3 regions of the Streptomyces sp. NPDC059255 genome follow, and region 3 is predicted to be linked to each of the others. Evidence: riboswitches for the same ligand, from Rfam matches in the RefSeq annotation. Region 3 holds a riboswitch; each other region holds the start of a gene.

Region 1 (9,539 bases), on a different contig from region 3:
GCGTCGTCGTAGACGCCGTACTGCCCGGTCTCGTCGGGCATCGGCTCCGTGGTGTACACGGACGCGGCATCGGCGGCCGGACGGGCCGGGAGCGGGTCCTGGGCGGCGGCCGGCTCGTACTCCAGGTCCGAGACCTCAAGCGCGGGTTCGCGGTCGGCGGCCTCCTCCTTGGCGGCCTTGCGCCGCTTGCTGACGGTCGGCCGGCCGGCGATCGCCCACCCCGTCGAGAAGCCGCTGCGGAAGGAGAGCGTCACATACGTCTGGCCGACCGCGAAGGCGATCGTGCCGAGCACGATGACGAAGATGTTCGGGATCAGCACACCGAGCACCACGCCCATGAACCCGGTGAAGGCGAGCAGCCGCCAGCGCAGCCGCGCCTTGTACTGGAGCAGCACCTCGCCCAGCAGCCACAGGGCAACGATGCCGAATGCGATGTAGAGGACCGTCCAGCCCATGCCCGCCCCTAGTCACGACTGCTCGTGCAGTCCGAGATTCTCGTAGATTTCGAGCGTCGCCGTGGAATTGTTGAGTGTGATGAAGTGCAGGCCAGGTACGCCCTCGGACAGCAGTCCGGCGCAGAACTCCGTCGCGAACTCGATGCCGATCGAGCGTACAGCGGCCGGATCGTCCTTCACCGAGAGGATCCGCTCTTTCAGCTCCGCCGGGAAGACCGCGGTGGAGAGCTGGGGCAATCGCTCCAGCATCTTCACACTGGTGACCGGCATGATCTCCGGAATGATCGGGGTCGCGCAACCCGCGGCCTCGACCCGGTCGCGCAGCCGCAGATAACCCTCGGGCTCGAAGAACATCTGGGTGATCGCGTAGTCGGCGCCCGCCCGGCACTTGGCGACGAAGTGCTGGATGTCGGTGTCCCGGTCGGCCGAGCGCGGATGCATCTCGGGGAAGGCGGCCACGCCGACGCAGAAGTCCCCGGACTCCTTGATGAGCCTGACCAGGTCGGCCGCGTACCGCACGCCCTCGGGGTGCTCGATCCACTCCCCCATCGGGTCGCCGGGCGGGTCGCCCCGTACGGCGAGGATGTTGCGTATCCCGGCGTCGGCGTACTGCCCGATCATGTTGCGCAGCTCGGCGACGGACTGGCCGACGGCCGTGAGATGCGCGACGGGGGTGAGGGTGGTGTCGGCGGCGATCCGCTCCGTGGCCCTGACCGTGCCGTCCCGGGTGGAGCCGCCGGCCCCGTAGGTCACCGAGACGAAGCTCGGGGCGACCGCCTCGACCCTGCGCAGCGCGTTCCAGAGGTTGCGCTCGCCCTTCTCGGTCTTGGGTGCCCAGAACTCGAAGGAGTACGAGGTTTTACCGGTCGCGAGCAGATCACGCACCGTGCGCGCGTGATCCGATCTGGTCGAAGCTGTACCGAGGGCCATATGTGCAGGTTATCCAGGGCGTGGCGACGACCCAACCGCGCGGGAGGCTTTCAGCGGTATTGCCCGGCAAGTGTCCACTCCTCGGACATGAGCCGGACACCTGCGACAGGCCTCGCCACCGGCCGGGCGGCACGGCCGGAACACGGTCCCGCCACCGGCCGGGCGGCCCGGGCGGAACACCGTCCCGCAGCCGGTCAGGCGGCGCGCGCCCGTATCCGTCCGGCCAGGGCAGCCGTCGCCGCCGCCGGGTCGTCGGCCTCCGTGATCGCCCGTACGACGACGACACGGCGGGCCCCGGCGTCCAGCACCTGGTCCAGATTGCCCGCGTCGATCCCGCCGATCGCGAACCACGGGCGGTCCGTGCCGCTCGCCGCCGCGTACCGCACCAGGTCGAGGCCCGGGGCGTGCCGGCCCGGCTTGGTGGGGGTGGGCCAGCAGGGGCCCGTACAGAAGTAGTCCACGCCGGGCTCGGCGAGCGCCGCGTCCACCTCGGTGCGCGCGTGGGTGGAGCGGCCGATCAGCGGGTCGGCGCCGAGGATCGCCCGCGCCGCCGGGACGGGCAGGTCGCCCTGGCCGAGGTGGAGCACGTCGGAACCGATGGCGTGCGCGACGTCGGCGCGGTCGTTCACGGCGAGCAGCCTGCCGTGGCGGCGGCAGGCGTCCGCGAAGACCCGGAGGTGGTCCAGTTCCTCGGCCGCCTCCATGCCCTTGTCGCGGAGCTGGACGATGTCCACACCGGACGACAGCACGGCGTCGAGGAACTCGGGGAGGTCTCCCTGCCGCTTGCGGGCGTCCACGCACAGGTAGAGCCGGGCGTCGGACAGTGCCTCGTGGGGCGTGGGCATGGGAAGGTCCCCCCGTTGGATCCGCGTCCGCACCTGCGTCCGGAACCGCTCGCGGAGCTGTGTGTGGAGCTCTGTGTGGAACTACGTGACTTCCTGGACGGGCGGCGGCGGGCGCCGCCCGTCCCCGGATGACGAGGCCGTCAGACGGCGAGCGCCTGAGCCCGGCGCTTCACCTCCGTACCGCGATTCTCGCTGAGCGCCTGCGCGGGGGTGCCGGGCAGGCTGGGGTCGGGGGTGAAGAGCCACTCAAGCATCTCTTCGTCGGTGAAGTGGTCGTCCCTCAGGAGCGTCAGGGTGCCGGCGAGCCCCTTGACGACCTTGGTGCCGTCGATGAAGGCGGCGGGAACCTGGAGCGTCCTGTTCTCGCCCCGGCGCACGGCGATGAGCTGGCCTTCCTTCACCAACTGCCGCACGCGCGTCACCTCGACACCGAGCATTTCGGCGATATCGGGCAGGTGAAGCCAGGCGGGGACGAGAGCATCGATCTTTGCGTCAATCTCGGTCACAGGACAAGCGTGCCATCCCGGACCGACACCGGGCACCCCGAGCCACCCCGGACGGGGTGGAAACCAGGGCACAACGGACCCGGACCGCCCGCCGGACGGCTCAGCGGACCGCCTTGCGCAGCGGTACCGCCGGGTCGGCCGCCAGCTCCCGGTCGAGGCGCGCGCCCGCCTCGATCAGCTTGCGGCCCTGGGCCAGGTCGCGGGGGCGCCCCACGGCCAGCAGGGCCACCAGGACGCCGTCGCGCAGCCAGACCACCGACCAGGACGCCCCCGCGGGGTCGCCGCGCCGTACCAGGGTGTCGGCCGCCCCGTGGTGGCCCGCGTACTGGACGAACCGGCCGAACTGCTCCGACCAGAAGTACGGCACCGGATCGTAGACCGGGTCGGTCTCCCCGACGGCCTGCACGGCGACCGTGAGGGGCCCCTGGAGCGCGTTGTCCCAGTGGTGGACGAGGAGCCGTTCGCCGTAGCGTGCGGACGGGAAGGAGGCGCAGTCACCGACCGCGTACACGTCCGGCAGCGAGGTGCGCAGCCGTTCGTCCGCGGTGATCGAGCCGTCCGCGCCGAGCGCGATGCCGGAGCCCGCGAGCCAGGCCGTCGCGGGCCGTGCGCCGATGCCCACGACCACCGCGTCGGCGGCGAGCCGGCGGCCGTCCGCGAGGATCACCGTGCCGGGCTCGACGGCGGCCACACCGGTGCCGGTCAGCAGTTCGGCGCCGCTCTCCGCGTACCAGTCGGTCATGGGGGCGGCGACCTCGGCGGGCAGGGCGCCCGCGAGGGGCCGGTCGGCCGCCTCCACGACGGTCACCACGCACCCGGCCTCGCGGGCGGCGGTGGTGAACTCCGCGCCGATCCAGCCCGCGCCCACGACGACGACCTCCCGCCGCCGCTCCAGTACGGGGCGCAGCCGCACGGCGTCGTCGAGCGTGCGCAGCGGGTGGACCCCGGGCACGCCCTCCGTGCCGGGCAGTACGGCGGGTTCGGCGCCGGTGGCGATGACCAGCACGTCGTACGGGACGGGCCCGGCGGTGGTGTCCAGCTCCCGGTCGGACGGGCGCAGCCCGGTGGCTTCCAGGCCGAGCCTGAGGTCGACGGAGAGGGCCCCGAAGTCGACGTCGAAGGCGGAACCTTCGGCCGTGCCGAGCAGGATCGCCTTGGAGAGCGGGGGCCGGTCGTAGGGCGGATGGGGTTCCGCGCCGATCAGGGTGATCCGGCCGCCGTACCCCTTCTCGCGCAGGGCGACGGCGGTCCGCACCCCCGCCATGCCCGCGCCGACGACGACCACCCCGGGCTCGTCCGGCCGCCCGTCGCGCGGGTCCCACCCCTCGTGCCCGTCATGTCCGTGTGCCTGCCGCTGTTCGCTCACCCGGTCACCTTAGAGGTCGCGGACAGGTAGGGCGGCGGTGATCGGACAGCCACCGGAGCGCCGGCGGGCAGCTCCTCCACGACGCTCGTCCCACTGCCTTCCCGGGACTCCCACTCCCAGCTCTCCTCCAGCCGGACCCGGCCGTCGGGGAGGTCGACGACGGTGGAGACGCAGTGCCCCGAGGACGTCTCGCCGCCGTGCCTCAACTGGACGTAGCGGAAGTCGAGACGGTCGCCGGTACGCGTTCCCACGAGGTGGCCGCGGACCACGTCGCCGCCTTCGTAGGAGGCCCAGATGTGGCCGTCCTCCTCGTGGTAGACGAAGCGGGTACGGGTCCCTACCTGGCCCGGGGCCTGGTCGGCGACGGGTGAGAGGACGAGCCCGTCCAACGAGCGGGCCATGGTGACGCTCCCTTACGACCTGATGGACGGCGCGTTAGTCTGGCCGTCGACACTACCTCGCGGGAGTCCGGACGCACCGGGCTGAGAGGGAGGCTGGAGCGGCCTCCGACCGTACGAACCTGATCCGGGTCATGCCGGCGAAGGGAGGGGCTGGACGCCCATGCACGCATCCACACGGTCATCGTCCCGGGCACCGACATCCCCCACGGGGTACGACGTCCTGGTCGTCGGCGGCGGGATCATCGGTCTGGTCACGGCCTGGCGCGCGGCCCGCCGCGGGCTGCGTACCGCCGTCGCCGACCCGGACCCGGGCGGCGGCGCGGCGGGGGTCGCGGCGGGCATGCTCGCCGCCGTCACCGAGCTGCACCACGGCGAGCAGACCCTGCTCGGGCTCAATCTCGCCTCCGCCGGGCGGTATCCGGCGTTCCTCGCGGAGCTGGAGGAGGCGAGCGGCCGGGACACCGGGTACCGGGCCTGCGGCACGCTCGCGGTGGCCCTGGACTCCGACGACCGTGCGCAACTCCGCGAACTGCACGCGCTGCAGCGGCGCTCGGGGCTGGCCTCCGAGTGGCTGACGGGGCGCGAGTGCCGGCGCCTGGAGCCGATGCTCGCGCCGGGAGTACGCGGGGGCCTGCGGGTCGACGGCGACCACCAGATCGACCCGCGCCGGCTCGCGGCGGCGCTCCTCACGGCCTGCGAGCGGGCCGGGGTGGTCTTCCACCGCGCCTGGGCCCGGGAGCTCACCGTCGTACGGGACCGGGCCGCGGGCGCCGTCCTCGCCGACGGCGGCGCGCTCGCCGCGGACCGGGTGGTGCTGGCGGGCGGCAGCCTCAGCGGCAGGCTGGCGGGCGTGCCCCCGGAGGCGGTGCCGCCCGTACGGCCCGTCAAGGGGCAGGTCCTGCGCCTGACGATGCCGCGCCGCCACGGGCCCTTCCTGTCCCGGACGGTACGGGCCGTGGTGCGGGGCGGCCAGGTCTATCTGGTGCCGCGCGAGAACGGCGAGCTGGTCGTCGGCGCGACCAGTGAGGAACTGGGCTGGGACACGACGGTCACGGCGGGCGGCGTGTACGAGCTGCTGCGCGACGCGCACGAGCTGGTGCCCGGCATCACCGAGCTGCCGCTCACCGAGACCCGCGCCGGGCTGCGCCCCGGCTCGCCGGACAACGCGCCGCTGCTCGGGCCGACCGTGCTGCCGGGTCTGTCGCTGGCCACCGGCCACTACCGCAACGGGGTCCTGCTGACGCCGGTCACCGGCGATGTCATGGCCACCGTCCTGACGACGGGTGAACTCCCGCCCGAGGCCGCGCCCTTCACCCCGCTGCGCTTCTCCCCCGGCGCGTCCGGCCCATCCACCACGCCTGTCACCACACCCGCCGCCTCTCCCGCCACCGCGGCCGCGTCCGGCGCGCCCGCGTCCGCCCCTGTGGAGCAGTCCGTATGAACACCGCCGTGATGCATGTCTCCGTCAACGGAGAGCGACGCGAGTTCGCCGCCGCGACCACGCTCGACGCCGTCGTCGCGACCCTCACCCCCGCGCGCTCCGGGGTGGCCGCCGCCGTCAACGAGACGGTGGTCCCCCGTACCCGCTGGTCCGGCACCGCGCTCAGCGACGGCGACCGGGTCGAAGTACTCACCGCCGTCCAGGGAGGCTGACGGACATGGCCGACGACCTGCTCACCATCGGCTCCGCCACGTTCGCCTCCCGGCTGATCATGGGGACGGGCGGGGCGCCCAGCCTCGACGTCCTCGAACGCTCGCTGATCGCCTCCGGCACCGAACTCACCACGGTCGCGATGCGCCGCCTCGACCCCACCGTGCAGGGCTCCGTGCTCTCCGTGCTGGACCGGCTCGGCATCCGCCCGCTGCCCAACACGGCGGGCTGCTTCACCGCCGGCGAGGCCGTCCTCACCGCCCGGCTCGCCCGGGAGGCGCTCGGCACGGAGTGGATCAAGCTGGAGGTCGTCGCGGACGAACGCACCCTGCTGCCCGACCCGGTGGAGTTGCTGGACGCCGCGGAGACCCTGGTGGACGACGGGTTCACCGTCCTTCCGTACACCAACGACGACCCGGTCCTGGCGGCGAAGCTGGAGGACGTGGGGTGCGCCGCGATCATGCCGCTCGGCTCGCCCATCGGCTCCGGGCTCGGCATCCGCAACCCGCACAACTTCCAGCTCATCGTGGAGCGCGCCGGCGTCCCGGTGATCCTGGACGCGGGCGCGGGTACCGCGTCGGACGCGGCGCTCGCGATGGAGCTGGGGTGCGCCGCGGTGATGCTGGCGTCCGCGGTCACCCGCGCCCGGGAGCCGGTGCTGATGGCCGAGGCGATGCGGCACGCGGTGGCGGCGGGCCGGCTGGCGCGGCGGGCGGGCCGGATCCCGCGCCGCCACTTCGCGGAGGCGTCCTCGCCGGTGGACGGGGTGGCGGCGCTCGACCCGGAGCGGCCCTGCTTCTGACCCGCCCGGCGCGCCGGGCTCGTACGGGGCCCGGCGCGTCCGGTGCGTCACGACGCTCCGGGAGGCCTGTCACAGGTCGGCTTCAGTCGGGTGCCCGGTCCGACCGGGGCTTCGGGAGTGTCGGCGGTGACTCGTAGACTCACCGGCGTGGATACGACCCTTCAGGACCCCATCGTCGGGCAGGTGCTCGACGGCCGTTACCGCGTCGAGGCGCGGATCGCGGTCGGCGGCATGGCCACGGTCTACCGGGCCGTGGACACCCGGCTCGACCGGGTCCTGGCGCTCAAGGTGATGCATCCGGCGCTCGCGGCGGACGCCTCCTTCGTGGAGCGGTTCATCCGCGAGGCCAAGTCGGTGGCGCGGCTGGCGCACCCCAATGTGGTCGCGGTCTTCGACCAGGGCGCGGAGGACGCGTACGTCTACCTGGCGATGGAGTACGTCGCCGGGTGCACCCTGCGCGATGTCGTACGGGAGCGTGGCGCGCTGCGCCCGCGGGCCGCGCTGGACATCCTGGAGCCGGTGCTCGCCGCGCTCGGCGCCGCGCACCGGGCCGGGTTCGTCCACCGGGACATGAAGCCGGAGAACGTGCTGATAGGGGACGACGGCCGGGTCAAGGTCGCCGACTTCGGGCTGGTCAGGGGCGTCGGGGAGGTGACCAACACCACCGGGACCGTCCTCGGCACGGTCTCGTACCTCGCGCCGGAGCAGATCGAGCACGGCACGTCCGACACCCGCGTCGACGTGTACGCCTGCGGGGTCGTCCTGCACGAGATGCTGACCGGTGCCAAGCCGCACTCCGGGGACACCCCCGCGCAGGTCCTCTACCGCCATCTCAACGAGGACGTGCCGGCCCCGTCCGCCGCCGTTCCCGGGCTCGCCCCGGAGCTGGACCGGCTGGTCGCCGCGGCGACCGCGCGGGACCCCGAGGACCGGCCGCTCGACGCGGTCGCGCTGCTGGCGCTGGTCCGCGCGGCCCGCGCGGCGCTCACCGACGCGCAGCTCGACGCCGTACCACCCCGGGCCAGGCCCGAGCCGGCGGCCGGCGCGGACGCCGACGGGCGTACGACGGTGATCCCCCGGATCCGGCCCGTCGAGGAGCCCGACGACGAGCCCGTCCGGCACACGAGCCGGCTGGAGATGCCGCCCCCGGACGCCGGGCCGCCGGCCGGCCGGTCCCGGTACGGGGCCGGGGGGCGCCGGGGGATGCCGTCGCGCGGGGTGCTCGCGGCGGTCGTCGCGGTGCTGCTCGTCCTCGGGGTGGGGACAGGGGTCTGGTACATCAACTCGGGCCAGTTCACCCGGGTGCCGTCGCTGCTCGGACAGACGGAGCAGGAGGCGCGCGAGCGCCTCGGCGCCGAGGGCCTGGACGCGAAGATCACCCGCGACTTCAGCGACAGCTTCGACCGGGGCACGGTGATGGGGACGGATCCGGAGCCCCGCTCCCGGGTCCGGGGCAGCGGTCCGGTGACGCTGGTCATCTCGCGCGGCCCGGAGATCGTCCGCGTGCCCGACCTGACCGGCAAGACACTGGCCGAGGCGCGGTCCGCCCTGAAGGAGGCCGGGCTGGCCGCCGGACTCGTCAAGCGGGAGTTCGACGAGGACGTCGCGCGGGGCACCGTGATCAGCTCCACGCCGGCCGCGGGCCGGGACGTACGGCCCGACGCGGGGATCGCGCTCCTGGTCAGCAAGGGCGCCCCCGTCGACATGCCCGATGTGACCGGCGAGTCCGTGGCCGACGCCACCACCGAGCTGGAGGACGCGGGGCTCACGGTGAAGGTCGCCACGGAGCGGGTGAACTCCGCGCAGGACGAGGGCACGATCGCCCGGCAGTCCGCCGCGGAGGGGACCCGCCTGGCGCAGGGCGACACGGTCACGCTGACGGTCTCCAAGGGCCCGCGGATGGTCTCCGTACCGGATGTGACCGGACAGAGCACCGAGGCCGCGAAGAAGCTGCTGGAGGACGCGGGCTTCCAGGTCGAGGTCGAGCGGAGCTTCCCGTTCCTGGGGGACACCGTGGGCGAGCAGTCCGTCGCCGGCGGCGAACAGGCCCCCGAGGGCTCCACCATCACCATCAAGACCAAGGGACTCTAGAAACAGATGCGCAACCCTGTCGGCGCCCATGTCCCCGTGGCCGGCGGGCTCGCCACGACCGGTCTGGCGTACGCGCGCGAGCTGGGCGCGGAGACCGTCCAGGTCTTCGCGGCCAATCCGCGCGGCTGGGCGACGCCCGCCGGGAATCCGGCGCAGGACGAGCGGTTCCGCGCCGAGTGCGCGGCGGCGCGGATGCCCGCGTACGTACACGCCCCGTATCTGATCAACTTCGGTTCGCACACGGAGGCGACCGCCGAGAAGTCCGTGGAGTCGCTCCGCCACAGTCTGCGGCGGGGCCGGGAGATCGGCGCGCTGGGCGTGGTCGTGCACACCGGTTCCGCGACCGGCGGGCGGCCGCGTGAGGTGGCGCTCGCACAGGTACGGGAGCGGATGCTGCCGCTCCTGGACGAGCTGACCCACGACGACGACCCGTTCCTGCTGCTGGAGTCGACGGCGGGCCAGGGCTTCTCGCTCTGCTCGCGGACCTGGGAC
Region 2 (9,539 bases), on a different contig from region 3:
TCAAGGAGAACGTCGTTCTGGAGCAGGCTTTCGCGAAGGACAACAAGAAGTCCGTCCAGAAGATCCTGGACGAGGCCGGCGTCACCCTGAAGCGCTTCTCGCGCATCAAGGTCGGCGTCTGAGTCCGTACGCGATCAACCAAAGACCCCGATAGGGTCGGAGGCAGTCGCTCGCGTGTGCCTGACGGCATTACTTCGCAGGCGGCCGGGCGACCGCAGATCTGACGAGGAGGCCATTGCCGCACAGGGAACCGTAAGGACCCCGGCAATGGCCTTCTTCGTATGTGCACGAGGAGATCTCCATGGAACAGGCCGACAAGAGCGTCGAGAAGAGCGACGACGGCAAGAAGCGACGCTTCATGCTGAAACTGTCCGGTGAGGCGTTCGCCGGCGGAGGGGCGCTCGGAGTCGACCCCGACGTCGTCCACGCCATCGCCCGCGAGATCGCCGCCGTCGTCCGTGACGGCGCCCAGATCGCGGTCGTCCTGGGCGGCGGAAACTTCTTCCGCGGCGCCGAACTCCAGCAGCGCGGCATGGACCGGGCCCGCTCCGACTACATGGGCATGCTCGGTACCGTCATGAACTGTCTGGCTCTCCAGGACTTCCTGGAGAAGGAAGGCATCGACTCCCGCGTCCAGACGGCCATCACCATGGGCCAGGTCGCGGAGCCGTACATCCCGCTGCGCGCCGTACGCCACCTGGAGAAGGGCCGCGTGGTCATCTTCGGCGCGGGTATGGGCATGCCGTACTTCTCCACCGACACCACAGCCGCCCAGCGCGCCCTGGAGATCGACGCGCAGGCGCTGCTGATGGGCAAGAACGGCGTGGACGGGGTGTACGACTCCGACCCCAAGACCAACCCCGACGCGGTCAAGTTCGACGCGCTCGAATACAGCGAGGTCATCGCCGGGGACCTGCGTGTCGCCGACATGACCGCGATCACGCTGTGCCAGGACAACCGGCTGCCGATCCTGGTTTTCGAATTGCTGAAGGAAGGCAATATCGCGCGCGCGGTCAAGGGTGAGAAGATCGGCACACTCGTGAGCGACCAGGGCACCCGGAGCTGATCCCGGGCTGCCCAGCACGGGGAGGATGGACAAAGCCCTGCCGGTCGGACACCGTGCAGGACAAGACGCGACGCAGGTTCCGCCGGCCGGCAAGCATGCCGGGCCCACTCAAGACACGCAGGAGCAAGTGGTGATCGAAGAGACCCTCCTCGAGGCCGAGGAGAAGATGGAGAAGGCCGTCCTGGTCGCCAAAGACGACTTCGCCGCGATCCGCACCGGGCGTGCGCATCCGGCGATGTTCAACAAGATCGTGGCGGACTACTACGGTGCCCTCACCCCGATCAACCAGCTCGCCTCGTTCGCCGTACCCGAGGCGCGGATGGCCGTGGTGACCCCGTTCGACAAGAGCGCGCTGCGCAACATCGAGCAGGCCATCCGGGACTCCGACCTCGGCGTCAACCCGAGCAACGACGGCAACATCATCCGGGTGGTGTTCCCCGAGCTGACCCAGGACCGCCGCAAGGAGTTCATCAAGGTCGCCAAGACCAAGGCGGAGGACTCGAGGATCTCGATCCGCGCCGTGCGCCGCAAGGCCAAGGAGACGATCGACAAGCTGATCAAGGACGGCGAGGTCGGCGAGGACGAGGGACGCCGCGCCGAGAAGGAGCTCGACGACACCACCGCGAAGTACGTCGCGCAGGTGGACGAGCTGCTCAAGCACAAGGAAGCCGAGCTGCTCGAGGTCTGATGAACGACTCTTCCCGGGGGGCCTCGCCGACAGCCGGTTACTGGGGACCGACCGACCAGGGGGCTGCCCCGGCGGGTCCCGCATACGATGAGCATCCCGCACAGCAGACTCGGCCCATGCCCATCGTGCCCGACGAACCCGCGAACGGCGGGGACCAGAATGACGACCGGGGGGCTGCTCGGCCGGGCGGCCCCCTGTTCCGTGACGAGACTCCGCAGGAGCCCATGGCCGCCCCCCCGCCGTCCCCGCCGAAGAAGCGGGCCGGTCGTGATCTGCGTGCGGCCATAGGGGTCGGTGTCGGGCTCGGCGCGGTGGTCGCCGCGTCGCTCTTCATCGTCAAGGCCGTGTTCGTCGGTGTCATTGCGATCGCCGTGGTCGTGGGGTTGTGGGAGCTCACCTCACGGCTCGACGAGAAGAAGGGCATCAAGGCACCGCTCGTGCCGCTGGCGGTGGGTGGCGCCGCGATGGTCGTCGCCGGATACGCGCGCGGCGCGGAGGGGGCCTGGGTCGCGATGGCCCTTACCGCGCTCGCCGTGCTGATCTGGCGGATGACGGAGCCGCCCGAGGGTTACCTCAAGGACGTCACCGCGGGGGTCTTCGCCGCGTTCTACGTACCATTCCTGGCGACCTTCGTCGCGATGATGCTCACGGCGGGGGACGGCTCGCAGCGCGTGCTGATGTTCCTCGTGCTGACCGTCGTCAGCGACACAGGCGCGTACGCCGTCGGCTGGCGCTTCGGTACGCACAAGCTCGCGCCGCGCATCAGCCCCGGCAAGACCTGGGAGGGGCTCGGCGGCGCCGTCACCTTCGCGATGGTGGCCGGCGCGCTCCTGATGGAGTTCCTGATCGACGGCGGCGCCTGGTGGCAGGGGCTGCTGATCGGCCTGGCCGTCGCGGCCAGCGCCACGCTCGGCGACCTCGGCGAGTCCATGATCAAGCGCGACCTGGGGATCAAGGACATGGGCACGCTGCTGCCGGGGCACGGCGGGATCATGGACCGGCTGGACTCGCTGCTGCCCACGGCGCCGGTGGTCTGGCTGCTCCTGGTGCTCTTCGTGGGGTCCTGACAGACAGCGGTCCAGGCAGAGCACAGGGGGCATCCTGGCAAGGCACACGGGCTTGCCAGGTGCGGCGCCGGGCGTGGCACCGGAGCCGGGCGCCCCGTACGGGGCCGGACGGCTCGGGGCTCGTGCGGTCGCGGAGCGCGCAGTAGAGGAGGGGGTAGGTCGCCCACGGGGCGGCGTACCCCCTTTCCCATGCCACCGAATACGGGGAACGGGCCACGGTGCGCCGTCTGCGACACTGGACGGACCATGCCTGCACCCGGAGAACTCACTTTCGTCGCGCCCCGCGGAGCCAAGAAGCCCCCGCGGCATCTCGCCGACCTCACCCCCGCCGAGCGCCGCGAGGCCGTCGCCGCCATCGGGGAGAAGGCGTTCCGCGCCAAGCAACTGTCGCAGCACTACTTCGCGCGGTACACGCACGACCCCGAGCAGTGGACCGACATCCCGGCCGCCGCGCGGCAGAAACTCGCGACGGAACTGCTGCCCGATCTGATGTCGGTGGTGCGGCACATCTCGTGCGACGACGACACGACCCGTAAGACGCTCTGGCGGCTGCACGACGGCACCCTCGTCGAGTCCGTGCTGATGCGCTATCCCGACCGGGTCACCATGTGTATCTCGTCGCAGGCGGGCTGCGGGATGAACTGCCCCTTCTGCGCGACCGGCCAGGCCGGTCTGGACCGGAACCTGTCCACCGCGGAGATCGTCCACCAGATCGTCGACGGGATGCGTGCCCTGCGCGACGGTGAGGTCGCCGGCGGCCCCGCGAGACTCTCCAACATCGTCTTCATGGGCATGGGCGAGCCGCTCGCCAACTACAAGCGCGTCGTCGGGGCGATCCGCCGGCTCACCGATCCCGAGCCGGACGGTCTGGGTATCTCGCAGCGCGGGATCACCGTCTCGACGGTCGGGTTGGTGCCCGCGATGCTGCGCTTCGCCGACGAGGGCTTCAAGTGCCGGCTCGCGGTCTCCCTGCACGCTCCCGACGACGAACTGCGCGACACCCTCGTGCCGGTCAACACACGCTGGAAGGTGCGGGAGGTGCTGGACGCCGCGTGGGAGTACGCGGAGAAGTCCGGCCGCCGGATCTCCATCGAGTACGCCCTGATCCGCGACATCAACGACCAGGCGTGGCGGGGCGACCGGCTCGGCAGGCTCCTCAAGGGCAAGAGGGTGCACGTCAACCTGATCCCGCTCAACCCCACTCCCGGCTCGAAGTGGACGGCGTCGCGCCCGGAGGACGAGAAGAAGTTTGTCGAGGCGATCGCGGCACACGGCGTACCGGTGACCGTACGCGACACACGGGGCCAGGAGATCGACGGTGCGTGCGGACAGTTGGCTGCCACGGAGCGCTAGTGCGGGCTGGGGGTAACCTTGGCCCGAAACACATTGCATTTTTCCGACAGGGGAGCGCCACAGCGCTGAGAGTGCGGCACATGTCCGTGAGAACGGGCAACGGCCGCAGACCCTCTGAACCTTGCCCAGGTCATTCTGGGTAGGAAGTTCGGACATCACTCAAGCTGTTGCGCCCTGCCCGGGGACCGGTCCGTGCCAGCGGCCCGCCCCGGGTGGGGCCGCGTCTTCTCCTGGACATCCCAGGAGGAAAACCAGTGGGCACCATCCGTACCCGTACCGGCGTCAGAAGCGCGGCGTCCGCCGCGATCGCCGCAGCGATCGGCGTCGCCACCCTTGCCGCGTGCGGCGGCTCCGCGTCGTCCGATGACGGGGGGAGCGGCGGCACGAAGTCCAAGACCGTCACCCTTGTCAGCCACGACTCGTTCAACGCCTCCCCCGCGGTGCTGAAAGAGTTCACCAAGGAGACCGGCTACACCGTCAAGGTCCTGAAGAGCGGTGACGCCGGCGAAGCGCTCAACAAGGAGATCCTCACCAAGGGGTCGCCCCAGGGCGACGTCTTCTTCGGCGTCGACAACACCCTGCTCTCCCGCGCACTCGACAATGGCCTGTTCACGCCGTACGAGGCGAAGGGCTTGAACCGCGTCGACGTGAGCGCGCGGCTCGACCAGGAGAAGCACCGGGTGACACCGATCGACACCGGTGACATCTGCGTGAACTATGACAAGAAGTACTTCGCGGACAAGAAGCTCGCTCCGCCGCAGTCCTTCGACGACCTGATCAAGCCCCAGTACAAGAACCTCCTCGTCACCGAGAACGCCGCGACGTCCTCGCCCGGCCTCGGCTTCCTCCTGGGCACCGTCGCGCGCTACGGGGATGGCGGCTGGCAGGACTACTGGAAGAAGCTCAAGGCCAACGGAGTCCAGGTCGTCGACGGCTGGGAGCAGGCGTACAACGAGAGCTTCTCCGGCTCTGCGGGCGGCCAGAAGGCCAAGGGCGACCGGCCGCTGGTCGTCTCGTACGCCTCCAGCCCGCCGGTCGAGGTGCTGTACGCGAAGCCGCAGCCTCAGCAGGCCCCGACGGGGGTCGCCACCGGGACCTGCTTCCGGCAGACCGAGTTCGCCGGGCTGCTCGACGGCGCGAAGAACCAGGCCGGTGGCAAGGCGCTGCTGGACTTCCTGATCAGCGAGAAGTTCCAGACGGACATGCCGCTGAACATGTTTGTCAATCCGGTGGTCGAGGGCGTCGCGCTGCCCGAGCTCTTCACGAAGTTCGGCGCGACGGTCGACCGGCCCGAGACCGTGGCGCCCGACCGGATAGCCGCCAACCGTGAGCAGTGGATCCAGTCGTGGTCCTCACTCGTAGTGAAGTAACCGCCGAGGACGAGGGCCGGGCCGTGGAGGACGGCCGGACCCGGCGGGGCGTTCTGCGACGACGGGGCGGCACACAGGGCGACGTACGGGGCGGTCTGTTGGGCAGCCTGTTGAGCCCTTCGCGGTGCCGGCGGCGGCGCGGGCACGGAGGCGCCGTACGCCTCGCCCTCATGGCCGGGCCTTTCGCCTTCTTCGCCGTCTTCTTCGCCTACCCCGTGGCCGCGATCGTCGGGCGCGGCCTCACGACGGACGGTGCGTGGCAGCTCGGCCGCGTCGGCGACGTACTGAGCCGCCCGGACATTCTCGGCGTCCTGCGGTTCACCACCTGGCAGGCGCTCGCCTCCACCGCCCTCACCTTGCTGATCGCCCTGCCGGGCGCCTATGTCTTCGCGCGGTTCGCCTTCCCGGGCAAGCAGCTTCTGCGCGCCGTGGTCACCGTGCCGTTCGTGCTGCCCACAGTCGTCGTCGGCACCGCCTTCCTGGCGCTGCTCGGACGCGGTGGACTCCTCGACGAACTGTGGGGCGTGCGGCTCGACACCACTGTCTGGGCGATCCTGCTTGCTCATGTCTTCTTCAACTACGCGGTGGTCGTACGCACCGTGGGCGGCCTGTGGTCACAGCTCGACCCTCGCCAGGAGGAGGCCGCGCGCGTACTGGGCGCCGGGCGTCTCGCGGCGTGGTGGCGCGTGACGCTGCCCGCGCTCGCTCCCGCCGTCGCGGCCGCCGCGCTGATGGTCTTCCTCTTCACGTTCACGTCTTTCGGCGTCGTGCAGATTCTCGGTGGCCCCGGCTTCGCCACCCTTGAGGTCGAGATCTACCGGCAGACCGCGCAACTCCTCGACCTGCCCACCGCCGCCGTGCTGACGCTGGTGCAGTTCGCGGCGGTCGGCGCCATCCTCGCCGTACACGCCGGAACCGTACGGAGGCGGGAGGCCGCCCTCAGGCTCGTCGACCCCGAGCAGACCGCGCGTCGGCCACGCGGCGCCGGGCAGTGGGCGCTGCTGGGCGGCGTACTCGTGACCGTTGCGCTGCTGATCCTGCTGCCGCTGGCGGTGCTCGTCGAGCGCTCCCTCGACAGCCCCGGCGGCTACGGCTTCGCCTACTACCGGGCGCTCGCCTCGGTGGACGCGAGTGGCGGCACCTTCCTCGTGCCGCCGCTGGAGGCCATCTGGAACTCGCTGCGGTACGCGCTGGTCGCCACGGCCATCGCGGTGGTGGTCGGCGGCACGGCCGCAGCCGCGCTGACCCGCCGCGCCGGACGCCTCGTACGGGGCTTCGACGCGCTGCTGATGCTGCCGCTCGGCGTCTCCGCCGTGACCGTCGGCTTCGGCTTCCTGATCACGCTCGACAAGCCGCCGCTCGATCTGAGGGCCTCCTGGATCCTCGTGCCGCTCGCCCAGGCGCTGGTGGGCGTTCCCTTCGTCGTACGGACCATGCTGCCGGTGCTCCGTGCGGTGGACGGGCGGCTGCGCGAGGCGGCGGCCGTCCTCGGAGCGTCCCCGCTACGGGTCTGGCGGGAGGTCGATCTCCCGCTGGTACGGCGGGCCACGCTCGTGGCGGCAGGGTTCGCCTTCGCCGTCTCGCTCGGTGAGTTCGGCGCGACGGTCTTCATCGCGCGCCCCGACCGGCCGACACTCCCGGTGGCCGTGGCGCGGCTGCTGGGCCGGCCCGGCGAGCTCAACTACGGGCAGGCGATGGCGCTGTCCACGGTTCTGATGGTGGTGTGCGCCGTGTCCCTGCTGGCGCTGGAACGTATCCGTACCGACCGCGCGGGAGAGTTCTGATGTCCTTGCTGACCCTGTCGGACGTCACCGTACGGTTCGGCGCCGCGGCGCACGCCGCGCTCGACGCGGTCGATCTGGAGATCGCCGAACACGAGATCGTCTGCGTTCTCGGGCCGAGTGGCAGTGGCAAGTCGACCCTGCTGCGCGTTGTGGCGGGTCTCCAGGCACCGGACGGCGGGCGAGTGTCCCTCGACGGTGCCGACCAGACCGGCGTGCCGGTGCACCGGCGTGGCGTCGGCCTGATGTTCCAGGACCACCAGCTTTTCCCGCAGCGCGACGTGGCGGGCAATATCGCCTTCGGCCTGCGGATGCGCGGCGCGTCACGCGACGAGCAGGCCCGGCGGGTCGAGGAACTCCTCGAACTCGTGGGTCTGCCAGGGGCCGGACGGCGGGCCGTCGCGGCACTCTCCGGCGGCGAACAGCAACGGGTCGCCCTGGCCCGGGCGCTCGCGCCGCGGCCGCGGCTGCTGATGCTGGACGAGCCGCTCGGCCAGTTGGACCGGAGCCTGCGCGAGCGTCTCGTCGTCGAACTGCGTGGCCTCTTCGGACGGCTGGGAACGACCGTACTCGCCGTCACTCATGACCAGGGAGAGGCGTTCGCCCTCGCCGACCGCGTCGTGGTGATGCGCGACGGCCGTATCGCGCAGAGTGGCACACCTCTGGAGGTCTGGCAGCGGCCCGCCTCCGCGTTCGTGGCGCGGTTCCTCGGCTTCGACAACATCGTGAGCGCGACCGTGGGCGACGGGGCCGCGGACACGGCGTGGGGCAGGATCCTTGTGCCGGACGGATCCGCACAGGGAGAACACCTGCTCCTGGTGCGCCCGGCCGGGGTACGGCTGGTTGACGCGGCGCAGGGCCTGCGCTGCACCGTCGAGGCCCGTACCTTCCGGGGCAGCCGCGTCGCCGTACTGCTGCGCCCCGAACGGCCCGGGGACGGACCCGTCCTGGAGGCCGAGTGCGGGCTGCACACCGCTCCCGCGGAGGGCGCCACGGTGGGGGTCGTCTTCACCCGCGAGGACGTGGTGGTCCTGGAAGGGCGGGAGGGACACCCCGTACCGGGGGAGCGCCCCGTACCGGGGATCCACGCGTAGAGCAGGCGCGCCCCGTACGGGGCGCGCGGGGCGTGAAAGCCGCGCCTTGAGGCTTTGGCCACGGAGTGCGGGCGGTCGGCGACGGCGAGGCTGTTCCCGTGAACGCCGTACCAGATGATCAAGCCGTACCAGGTGTTCAAGAGCCCTCCGCGGCCAGCCCTTTGGCGAGCGGCGAATGGAGCCCTTGGAGCCTGTCGGCCTCTGCCGCGTGTCCGCGGTGTCGACCACTTCACAGCCCAGGCCGACGCACCGTGGGTGGAGCGGCGGACGTGCCCGCCCGCACCAGGCCGAGTTCGTACGCCAGGATCACCGCCTGAGCCCGGTCTCGCAGCCGCATCTTCGCGAACAGCCGGTTGATATGTGTTTTGACCGTGTGATCCGAGATGGTGAGCCGTCCGGCGATCTCGGCGTTGGACAGACCGCGGGCGATCAGCACGAGGACCTCGGCCTCACGCGCCGTCAGCCCGTCCAGCGTGCGTACCGGCAGAACAGGGGGCCGCTGGCGTGCGAACTCCGCTATCAGCCGTTTGGTGACCTCCGGAGCGAGCAGCGCGTCCCCCCGCGCCACGATCCGTACGGCATGCAGCAGTTCGGGAAACGTTGCGTCCTTGAGGAGGAAACCTCCTGCCCCGGCGGCCAGCGCGTCGTACACGTACTCGTCGAGGTCGAACGTGGTCAGCATGAGGACCTTCGTCGCGCCGCCGGAGGCGGAGAGGATCTCCCGGGCCGCTTCGATGCCGTTCTTGCGTGGCATCCGGATGTCGAGCAGTGCCAGGTCGGGCCGGCGCTCGGCGGCGACACGCACCGCTTCCACGCCGTCCGCGGCCTCGCCCACGACGGAGATGTCGCCCTGCGTGGCCAACAGATTGACGAATCCGGTCCGTACGACCGCCTGGTCATCCGCCACGATCGCTCTGATCACCAAGGGAGTTCCGCCTCCACGAGAAAGCCGCCGTCAGGCCCTGGCCCGGCCGTGAGCCGCCCGCCCAGCAGCGCGGCGCGCTCCTCCATCCCCACCAGGCCGTGCCCCCGGGAACCGCCCGCCGCGGGACCAGGGCCGTCATCGCTGACCCGGATCGACAGCCGGTCGGCGAGATACCCGATTTCGACCAGGGTACGG
Region 3 (9,539 bases):
GGCTGTCAGTCCATAGGGCTGTTAGCCCGCCCGAGGGAAAGGTGAAGGGGAAACCAACCCCCGCCCCGACCTGCCCCTAGAGTGGCTCACCTCTGCCGCACCCGGCGGGCCCCGGCCCGTCAGCACGCCTGGGGGTGATCTTTGGTCACAGCTACATCCGCCGCGGCTCCCACCCTGATCGGATCGGTGCGGCGGGCGATGCGACTGCTGGAGTTGGTGGGAGCCCATCCCCACGGAGCCACCGCGAAACAGCTCGCGCGCGAGGCGGGGCTCGCCCTCCCCACCGCCTATCACCTGCTGCGCACCCTCACCTACGAGGGCTATCTCCACCGCGAGAGGGGCGTCTTCGTTCTCGGGGACGCCGCCCAGCGGCTGGTGTGCGCCGGAGCCGCCCGGAGCCGCCGCGCCACCCTCGCCGAGGTCCTCGGCCGACTGCGCGACGCGCTCGGCGTCCCCGTGTACTTCGCGGTCTACCACGAGGGCGAGATGGACCTCCTCTGCGTGGCGGACAGTCCCGCGTGCCCCGCGGTCGACGCCCACGCCGACTTCCGCGCGACCGCCCATGCCCACGCGATCGGCCAGTGTCTGCTGAGCCAGCTCGACGAGGCGTCCCGCCGGGACCATCTGGACCGCTATCCCGTTCGCCCGCTCACCCCGTACTCGGTACGGGACCGGAGCACCCTGCTGGAGCGTCTCGACTCGCTGGGGCGGATGGAACCGGTCGTGGCCCGCCAGGAGTACCGGCTCGGGACGGTCTGCGCCGCCGTGCCGATCACCGTCGGATCCGCTGCGGCCGCGCTGGCCATTTCTATACCGCTCCGTCAACAGGAACGACTGCTTCCGGCGGCCGAGCGGTTACGCAGAGAGATCGGATCCCTGCTGACCTCGCAAATCCTCTCTATCAGTATCTGAAAAATTACTCCTTGTGATCTGCTAGCGCTTACAGGACTATGGCGTCAAGAGGGTCAACGGGGATCATTCCCAGCCACTGTTCCATCTACTCCGGAGTACAACGATGCGCGAGTCGGTCCAGGCCGAGGTCCTGATGAGCTTCCTCGTCTCCGAGGAGCTGTCGTTCCGTATCCCGGTGGAACTCCACTACAAGGTGGCTGATCCGTACGCGGTGCGCATGACGTTCCATCTGCCCGGCGACGCGCCTGTGACCTGGACTTTCGGCCGCGAGCTGCTGCTCGACGGCATCAACACGCCCAGCGGGGACGGGGATGTGCACATCTCGCCGACGACGCCCGAGGACCTGTCCGACGTCCATATGCGGCTCCAGGTCGGCGACGACCACGCGCTCTTCCGGGTCAGTGCCGCGCCGCTGGTGGCCTTCCTGGACCGTACGGACCGGTTGGTTCCGCTCGGCCAGGAGCGCACGCTCAGCGACTTCGAGGACAGTCTTGAGGAGGAGCTGGGCCGCATCCTCGCCGAGGAGAACGCCGGCTGACGGCTCGTTGAGGGGGCCGTCCGGGTGATTCCGGTGTCCGGGGTGTCCACGGGGCCCCGGAAGGGTACGGACGGCCCCGCGGACCGCTCAGAGCCGCTCCGGGGCCGCTCCGGAGAGGCTCTCCCGCGCTACTTCTTGCGGCGGCGGCCCCTGCTGCCCGGGGCGCGTACGGGCGGGGCCGGCACCAGCATCCCCGGCTCCAGAGGTCCGGGACCGGGCCCCGCCCCCGGTCCCGGCAGGGCGGGCGGCGCGGACGGAGCCGGGGGGTTCTCCGGGACGGACCGGTCGGCGGAGACCACCAGCGCCGCCAGCGCCGTGGTCACCGGCACCGAGGCGACCAGACCGATCGACCCCACCAGCGTCCGTACGATCTCCTCCGCCACCAGCTCACTGTTGGCGACCGTCCCCACGCTCGACTGCGCGATGGAGAAGAGCAGCAGGAGCGGCAGTGCGGCGCCCGCGTAGGCCAGCACCAGTGTGTTGACCACGGACGCGATGTGGTCCCGGCCGATCCGGATGCCCGCCCGGTAGAGCGCCCGGGGACCCATCGTCGGATCCGCCTGGCGCAGCTCCCACACCGCCGAGGTCTGGGTCACCGTCACATCGTCCAGCACACCGAGCGAACCGATGATCACACCGGCGAGCAGGAGGCCGCTCATGTCGATCTCGGGGTAGAGGCCGTGGATCAGTCCCGTGCTGTCGTCGGTGTTACCGGTCAGGCTCGCCCAGCCGATGAAGAGCGACCCCAGCAGCCCGATCAGCAGCAGCGAGATCAGGGTGCCGAGCACCGCCACCGAGGTGCGGGCCGTCAGCCCGTGACACAGATACAGCGCGACCAGCATGATCGCGCTCGCCCCCACCACCGCCACCACCAGCGGATTCGATCCCTGGAGGATCGCCGGCAGGATGAACAGGGTCAGGATCGCGAACGAGACCACGAGCGCCACCAGCGCCATGACCCCCCGCATCCGCCCCACCGCGATCACCGCGATTGCGAAGATCCCCGCCAGCAGCGTCAACGGGAACTGGCGGTCCACATCGGACACCGAGTACTGGAGATCACGGGGCGCGTCCGGTGCGTAGGCGACCACAACGCCCTGTTTCACGTGAAACTGCCGTGGCGCGTCCGGCTGGACGATCTCGATGAAGGTGTGGCCCTTCTCCTTGCCGCTCTTCAGCTCGACCGTCGCCTTCTTGCACTCGCCGGTCTCCTCCTGCACCGCCTCGCGGCCCTGGGGCGTGGAGGTGTCACCGGTCGACGGGACCTGGGAGGCGTTCACGTCCTTGCAGGCGACCCGCTCGACCTGGACCACCTGGCCCTCGAAGGTCTGCCGGTCGAAGCCCACACCGGTCCGCTCGTGCGCGGGCGCGCCGCCCGGCCAGAGCACGGCGAGCCCGACCACCACGGCGGCCGCGAACGGAATCAGCACCGCCGCGATCACCTTGCGGAGGTGCCGCGAGACCGGCGCGGCGGGGCCATGGCTGTGCGAGTGGCCGTGTGCGTGGCCGTCCGATTCGTGGGTCTGCATGGGTGGTGTCACCGACCGATCATCGCAAGAAGGCGGAGAAAGCGCGGGGCCCTCTGTTCAGCGCGCCCGATCTGACGCTAGCGTGGGGGCACCTTTGCACACGCGGGAGCTCGGAGCACCGGGCTGAGAGGGCGCTGACGTGTAGTCCCGGGGACGGGTCCCCGGACACCTGCGCTGCGCCGACCGCTGAACCTGTTACCGGGTAATGCCGGCGTAGGGAGTAGGTCTCATGACCGTTCAGGACGCACACACGCCTGCCTCCGGCTCGGAGGACACGAGCGCGGACACCAGCACGGACACCAGCGCGGACCCGGGCCTCCGGGGCGGGACCGCGGGCGGACGGCCCATCGGCTGGCACAAGGGATATATCGAGGGCTCCCGCCCCGATCTCCGGGTGCCGGTCCGCCAGGTCCACCTCACCAACGGCGAGGACGTCACGCTGTACGACACCTCGGGGCCGTACACCGACCCCGCCGTCGACACCGACGTGCGCCGCGGACTCGCGCCACTGCGGGAGAACTGGATCATCGGCCGCGGCGACACCGAGGAGTACGCGGGCCGGCCACCGCGACCCGAGGACGACGGGCTCAAGCACACTTCCCCGCGCGGGGGGCTGCTACGGAGCGGAGCGGCCGATCTGCGGGGCCTCGACGCGGTCTTCCCCGGTCGGCCGCGCCAGCCCCGCCGGGGCCGCGAGGGCCGGGCCGTCACCCAGCTCGCGTACGCCCGCCGCGGGGAGATCACGCCGGAGATGGAGTATGTCGCGATCCGCGAGAACGTCTCCCCGGAGACCGTCCGCGAGGAGATCGCCGCGGGCCGCGCCGTACTGCCGGCCAACGTCAACCACCCGGAGATCGAGCCGATGATCATCGGCAAGCGGTTCCTGGTGAAGGTCAACGCCAACATCGGCAACTCCGCGGTCACCTCCTCCATCGAGGAGGAGGTGGAGAAGATGACGTGGGCGACCCGCTGGGGTGCCGACACAGTCATGGACCTCTCCACCGGGCGCAACATCCACACCACCCGCGAGTGGGTGCTGCGCAACTCCCCCGTGCCCATCGGCACCGTGCCGCTCTACCAGGCGCTCGAAAAGGTCGACGGCAAGGCCGAGGAGCTGACCTGGGAGATCTACAAGGACACCGTGATCGAACAGGCCGAGCAGGGCGTCGACTACATGACGGTCCACGCCGGTGTCCTGCTGCGGTACGTGCCGCTCACGGCCCGCCGCAAGACCGGCATCGTCTCGCGCGGCGGCTCCATCATGGCCGCCTGGTGTCTCGCGCACCATAAGGAGTCGTTCCTGTACGAGAACTTCGACGAGCTGTGCCAGATCCTCGCCGCGTACGACGTGACGTACTCCCTCGGCGACGGGCTGCGGCCGGGCTCCATCGCGGACGCCAACGACGAGGCGCAGTTCGCGGAGTTGCGCACGCTGGGCGAGCTGAACTCGATCGCCAAGAGCCACCACGTACAGACGATGATCGAGGGTCCGGGCCATGTCCCGATGCACAAGATCAAGGAGAACATCGACCTCCAGCAGGAGATCTGCGAGGAGGCGCCGTTCTACACGCTCGGCCCGCTGACCACCGATGTGGCTCCGGCGTACGACCACATCACCTCCGGGATCGGCGCGGCGATGATCGCGTGGTGGGGGACGGCGATGCTCTGCTACGTCACCCCCAAGGAACACCTCGGTCTGCCGGACCGCGACGACGTGAAGACGGGCGTCATCACGTACAAGATCGCGGCGCATGCGGCGGATCTCGCGAAGGGCCACCCGGGGGCGCAGGAGTGGGACGACGCGCTGTCGGACGCCCGGTTCGAGTTCCGCTGGGAGGACCAGTTCAACCTGGCGCTCGATCCGGACACGGCACGGGAGTTCCATGACGAGACGCTGCCGGCCGAGCCGGCGAAGACGGCTCATTTCTGCTCGATGTGCGGACCCAAGTTCTGCTCGATGAAGATCTCGCAGGACATCCGGCGCAAGCACGGCGGCGAGCTGGCGAGCGGCGTGCCCGGCAGGGAGGGAACGGGCGGCACGGGCCGTGCGGGCGTAACGGACCGTGCGGACGGGGACCGTGCGGACGGTCCGTCGGCCGACGAGATCGAGGCGGGCATGGCGGAGAAGTCCAAGGAGTTCGCCGCGGCCGGCAACCGGGTCTATCTGCCGCTGGTCGACTGACCGCTCCTGCGCCGGGCCACTCGGAGGGCCCGGCCCCGGGTTCCCGCCCCGGGCCCGGCGTCGGTCATGACGTGACCGAGCGGCCCGGACCACCTGCCGGGGTCATTCCGGCCGGTGTTCCGGGCCGCCGAAGTCGGGGCTGGTGAAGTCCGGACCACTGAAGTCCGGGCTGCTGAAATTCGGCCGCCGTCCGGCGGAGGAGCCCTCGTCGGGGCTGCTGAAGTCCGGCCTGCTGTAGCCGATCTTGGGGAGCTGACCGGACGGACGAGGCGGGGCCGGCGCCGCCGGGTCCGCGCTCGGGTCGTCCAGGGCGGCCCGCAGGAAGGGCAGGATGCCGCGCTCCAGCAGGGCATGGCGCCACGCCTCGCGCGCGCGGGCGACCTCGTCGGGCAGCTCTCCGCCGGCCGTCTCGTCGGCGGGAAGCTGGGTCGAGCTGTTGCGCAACGCGGTGACCAGCAGCCCTATCGCGGCGGCCAGGATGCCGAGCACGGTGACGGCCGCGAAGAACCAGCCCACGGCGAGCATGCTGTCCGCGAACGCGGGCGCCGGGTCGAGGGCCTTCAGGAGATAGCCGACGAGCAGGAAGATCGCCGCCGCGGTGCCGCCGAGGATCGGGACCAGGACCGTGATGACGGCCGTGAGCCCGGCGCCGGAGTCCGTCGTGGCGTCCTCCGCGGGGGCCAGCACCGAGTCGCGGATGGACGTGGTGGTGCCCGGTGAGCGGGACTCCTCGCGGATCTTGGCGTAGTGCTCGTACTCCGCCGTCGCGGAGGAGGCGATCCGGCCCGTCGCGTTCAGCGCCATCGTGCGCAACTGTTCCGCGTTGAGCCGCTCCCCGACGGCGGCGAGGTCCGGACGGTCGTGTGCATTGCGCAGCACATCACTGAGGATGCGCTCGAAATCCGCGCGATCCTCGCTCAGCAGGTGCGGAGCGCTATTCATGTGCATCCCCCGATACTCCGTAGGGCCGTTGAGCCCGTGTGGAACGAGCCGCAGTCGGCGGAAACGGAGGAGAGCCTGCTACGGATAGGCCGATGGTAGAGCGGTTTTGGCGTGCCGTAACAGGGGGTTTCCGGAAAACACCTGTCCTACATTGATTCAGTTGGCCAACGGAAGCTGTACGACCAGCAGTTTTCCTGCCATCGTCACACCGCCGTCCATGGCGATCGCCAGTCCGTCGGCATATACGTGTGGCCCTTCCACGACCGGTCCGGTGTCGCCTTCGTCGTCCGACGCGTCTTCTGTGCCGACTTCGCCGAGCAGATACGGAATCGGGCTGTGGCCGTGGACGACCCGTCCTCCGCCGTACTGGGAGAGGAGTTCCCGTACGGCCTCCGGGCCGCCTTCGTCACGGAACGCGAAGCGTTTGGTGAGTTTGCGGAACAGGTCCCAGCATTCGTCGGCGTCATTGCGCGTCAGGATCTGGTAGATGGTGTCGTTGACCTCGTCGATGGACGAACCGTAGTCGAGATAGGCCGTGGTGTCGGAGTGCATCAGCAGATGCCCGTCCTCCTCGACCACCGCGTCGAGATGGGACATCCACTGGAGATGGACATCCTGGAGGCGCTCCATGTCCGTGCGCTGGCCGCCGTTGAGGATCCACGCGGCCTGGAAAGTGGCGGTGCCCGCACCGGAGTTGACCGGGGTGTCACCGAACCGCTTGGCGCCGATGAGGAGCAGTTCGTGATTACCCATCAGGGCCTTGCAGTAACCGCCGGCCGCCGCGGCCTCCGCGGAGAGCCGCATGACGAGGTCGATGACCCCGATGCCGTCGGGGCCGCGGTCGGTGAAGTCGCCGAGGAACCACAGGCGTGCGTTGCCGGCCGCCCACTGGCCCTCGGCGTCGATCAGGCCCTGTTCGCCGAGGGCGGCGACGAGTTCGTCGAGATAGCCGTGCACGTCACCGACGACGTAGAGCGGTCCCGGTCCGTCGGAGTCGGCGGCCTCTGCGGGGTCGACGTTGACCTGCACGGTGTCGCCCCGGTTGACCCTCGTGATCACCGGGAGGTCGCGTTCGGTGGGGGTGTACCCCTCCGGCATTCCGTCGGCGGGGAACGCGTCGCCGGGGTGGCCCGACACGTCGGCCGCCGGGCGCTCGGGGCTCTCGGTCCCGGGGGCGGCGGCCGGGTGTGGCGCGGTGGCGGCGGGCATGTCCTGGCCGGCGGCCGGCTGCTCGGGAACGGTGCCGAGCTGCTCCTGCGGCGCGCCGGACTGCTCCTGTGCGGCGCTCAGCTCGTCCTGTACAGCGCCCTGTTGGTCCTGCGGGGCGGCTGACGGGTCCGGTACGGCGACCGGCTGCTCCGGCGCGCCGACAGGGGACCCCGAGGGCCCGCCGGACGCGGCGCCGGCCGGCGCCTGCTGCCCGGGCCGGACCGGCTGCCCGGCTTGACCCGGCTGTGCGGACTGCACGGGAACCTGCGCGTACGGCGGCACCCGGAAGTCGCGCAACGTCGCCGTCCGCACCGCGGGTCCCTGACCGGCCCCCTGTGTCATCGACCCCTCCACCACCGTCGTGCCGCAATACACCTCTCGGCCCCGCCGCCCTGCCGGACGGAGTGAGCCCGTCGGCGGAAAAGGGAAGGTCCGTGGTGTCGTGCGCCCATCATAGGAATGACCTCGGGCCTCTGTGACGCACCAGGGGTGGTGAATCGAATCGTACCGCCGGTTCGGCGGCTGTTTTCTCGCTGATCGCCCGAAATGCGGAAGGTCCGACCGTTCGGCCGGACGCCGGGATCCGCGGGCCGCACGCCGCCGCGGGGCGCCGAGAGGCGTCGTACGGCCCGGAATTGCCGGGCCCCGGGCGATAGCGTCCCGCTTTCGTACCGCCTCCGTACCGGTTCCGTACGGCGCCGGTACGGAGGCGGGTACGGAACCGGCGGGGCCGGCCCCGTACCGGCACGGCCGTGGCGCACGCGTCGCCTACGGCGGCGGTCAGTCGCCCGCCGGGGAGCGGGGAGCGCTGACGGTGGTGCGCGGCGGGCGCCGCTGCGAGGAGGTTCTGATGATCAGTTCGGTCGGTATCACCTGCTCGACCGGCCGGTCGGCCTCGATCCCCTCGATGGCGTCGATGAGGAGCTGGATGACGGCGGTGCCGATCCGGCGCGGCTTCAGCGAGAGCGTGGTGACGGGCGGTTCGGTGGAGGCGTACACCGTGGACTCGCTGCAGCAGACGATCAGCAGGTCCTCCGGTACCCGCAGCCCGTACCGCCGGGCGGCGGCGAGCAGATCGGTGCCATTGGGGTCGAAGAGGCCGTAGACGGCGTCCGGGCGGTCCGGGCGGGCCAGCAGCCGGTCGGCGGCGACGGCCCCGGCGCACGGGTCGTGGGCGGGGTAGGACTCGTAGACCGGATCCTGGCCGACGCGCTCGCACCAGTGCAGGTACGCCGTGGTGGAGAGCCGGGTGTAGGTGTCCGTGGTGGTGCCGGTGAGCAGCCCGATACGGCGGGCTCCGGCGTCGGCGAGATGGTCGAGCAGGTCGAGGACGGCCGCCTCGTGGTCGTTGTCGACCCAGGCGGTGACGGGAAGGGTGCCCGCGGGCCGGCCGTCGGAGACGACGGGAAGGCCCTGGCGGACGAGTTCGGCGACGACGGGATCGTGGTCGGAGGGGTCGATGACCACGGTGCCGTCGAGGGCGACGTTCGCCCAGACGTCGTGGCGGGAGGTGGCGGGGAGGATGACGAGGGCGTAGCCGCGGGCGAGGGCGGCGGAGGTCGCGGCCCTCGCCATCTCGGCGAAGTAGGCGAACTCGGTGAAGGTGAAAGGTTCATCCCCGTACGTGGTCACGGTCAGGCCGATGAGCCCCGACTTGCCGGTACGGAGGGTTCGGGCGGCGGCGGACGGGCGGTAGCCGAGGCGCTCCGCTACTTCTCGGACATGTCTCCGGGTGGCGTCGGGTAACCGTCCCTTGCCGTTGAGCGCGTCCGAGACAGTCGTGATGGAGACACCGGCTGCGGCGGCGACGTCCCGGATGCCCGCCCGACTCTGCCGGCTTCCCCGGCGGGTTGTGTCCGTCCGGCTCACCTGGTGTTTCCCTGCTGCTGTCATGGCGAGCCGATAGTAGGGCTCGATCGGGCGGTGGGGCCGGTCGCATATGCACCCGGCAGCAGGCACGTTTCTGCAAGACAGACCAAGGCCAACCTCCTTGGAACGCAAGGGAGTTAATCGTTACTGCCATGGTCTCCTATGCAGGGAGCGGTCTGGACCTGTTGAGAGGCCCATGTTTCGAAGAGGTCTCAACTCACCTCTACGAGGGATGCGCGCCACGGCGTGAGCCACCGGCGCTCGGGAGGGACGGAAGTGCTCCCCCCGGTTTTCCGGAGCCTGCGTCCTGATTCCGGGCGCCCGGCGTCCGCGGCGGCCGGCAATCCTCATAAGGTGA

What was found. A riboswitch is a leader RNA that binds a small molecule or an ion and turns the genes downstream of it on or off. The one in region 3 is predicted to bind thiamine pyrophosphate.
Region 1: another riboswitch for thiamine pyrophosphate. It lies ahead of thiO (glycine oxidase ThiO); the one in region 3 lies ahead of thiC (phosphomethylpyrimidine synthase ThiC).
Region 2: another riboswitch for thiamine pyrophosphate. It lies ahead of ACFXKG_RS27520 (thiamine ABC transporter substrate binding subunit); the one in region 3 lies ahead of thiC (phosphomethylpyrimidine synthase ThiC).

The regions. Positions count from the first base shown of each region.
Region 1 is NZ_JBHYZP010000024.1:78,136-87,674, reverse strand. Features, by position in the region: gene ACFXKG_RS25500 (hypothetical protein) at 1-455, opposite strand, end outside; gene metF (methylenetetrahydrofolate reductase [NAD(P)H]) at 468-1,385, opposite strand; gene thiE (thiamine phosphate synthase) at 1,580-2,230, opposite strand; gene ACFXKG_RS25485 (Rv2175c family DNA-binding protein) at 2,371-2,736, opposite strand; gene ACFXKG_RS25480 (NAD(P)/FAD-dependent oxidoreductase) at 2,837-4,000, opposite strand; gene ACFXKG_RS25475 (hypothetical protein) at 4,099-4,503, opposite strand; TPP riboswitch at 4,553-4,666, shown strand; gene thiO (glycine oxidase ThiO) at 4,664-5,944, shown strand; gene thiS (sulfur carrier protein ThiS) at 5,956-6,156, shown strand; gene ACFXKG_RS25460 (thiazole synthase) at 6,162-6,956, shown strand; gene pknB (Stk1 family PASTA domain-containing Ser/Thr kinase) at 7,104-9,047, shown strand; gene ACFXKG_RS25450 (deoxyribonuclease IV) at 9,054-9,539, shown strand, end outside.
Region 2 is NZ_JBHYZP010000027.1:94,693-104,231, reverse strand. Features, by position in the region: gene tsf (translation elongation factor Ts) at 1-122, shown strand, start outside; gene pyrH (UMP kinase) at 302-1,066, shown strand; gene frr (ribosome recycling factor) at 1,197-1,754, shown strand; gene ACFXKG_RS27530 (phosphatidate cytidylyltransferase) at 1,754-2,821, shown strand; gene rlmN (23S rRNA (adenine(2503)-C(2))-methyltransferase RlmN) at 3,068-4,174, shown strand; TPP riboswitch at 4,213-4,338, shown strand; gene ACFXKG_RS27520 (thiamine ABC transporter substrate binding subunit) at 4,429-5,544, shown strand; gene ACFXKG_RS27515 (ABC transporter permease) at 5,715-7,328, shown strand; gene ACFXKG_RS27510 (ABC transporter ATP-binding protein) at 7,328-8,419, shown strand; gene ACFXKG_RS27505 (response regulator) at 8,649-9,344, opposite strand; gene ACFXKG_RS27500 (histidine kinase) at 9,338-9,539, opposite strand, start outside.
Region 3 is NZ_JBHYZP010000011.1:159,585-169,123, reverse strand. Features, by position in the region: gene ACFXKG_RS16325 (IclR family transcriptional regulator) at 142-912, shown strand; gene ACFXKG_RS16320 (SsgA family sporulation/cell division regulator) at 1,016-1,450, shown strand; gene ACFXKG_RS16315 (YibE/F family protein) at 1,579-2,979, opposite strand; TPP riboswitch at 3,072-3,216, shown strand; gene thiC (phosphomethylpyrimidine synthase ThiC) at 3,209-5,161, shown strand; gene ACFXKG_RS16305 (hypothetical protein) at 5,264-6,109, opposite strand; gene ACFXKG_RS16300 (metallophosphoesterase) at 6,260-7,654, opposite strand; gene ACFXKG_RS16295 (LacI family DNA-binding transcriptional regulator) at 8,093-9,205, opposite strand.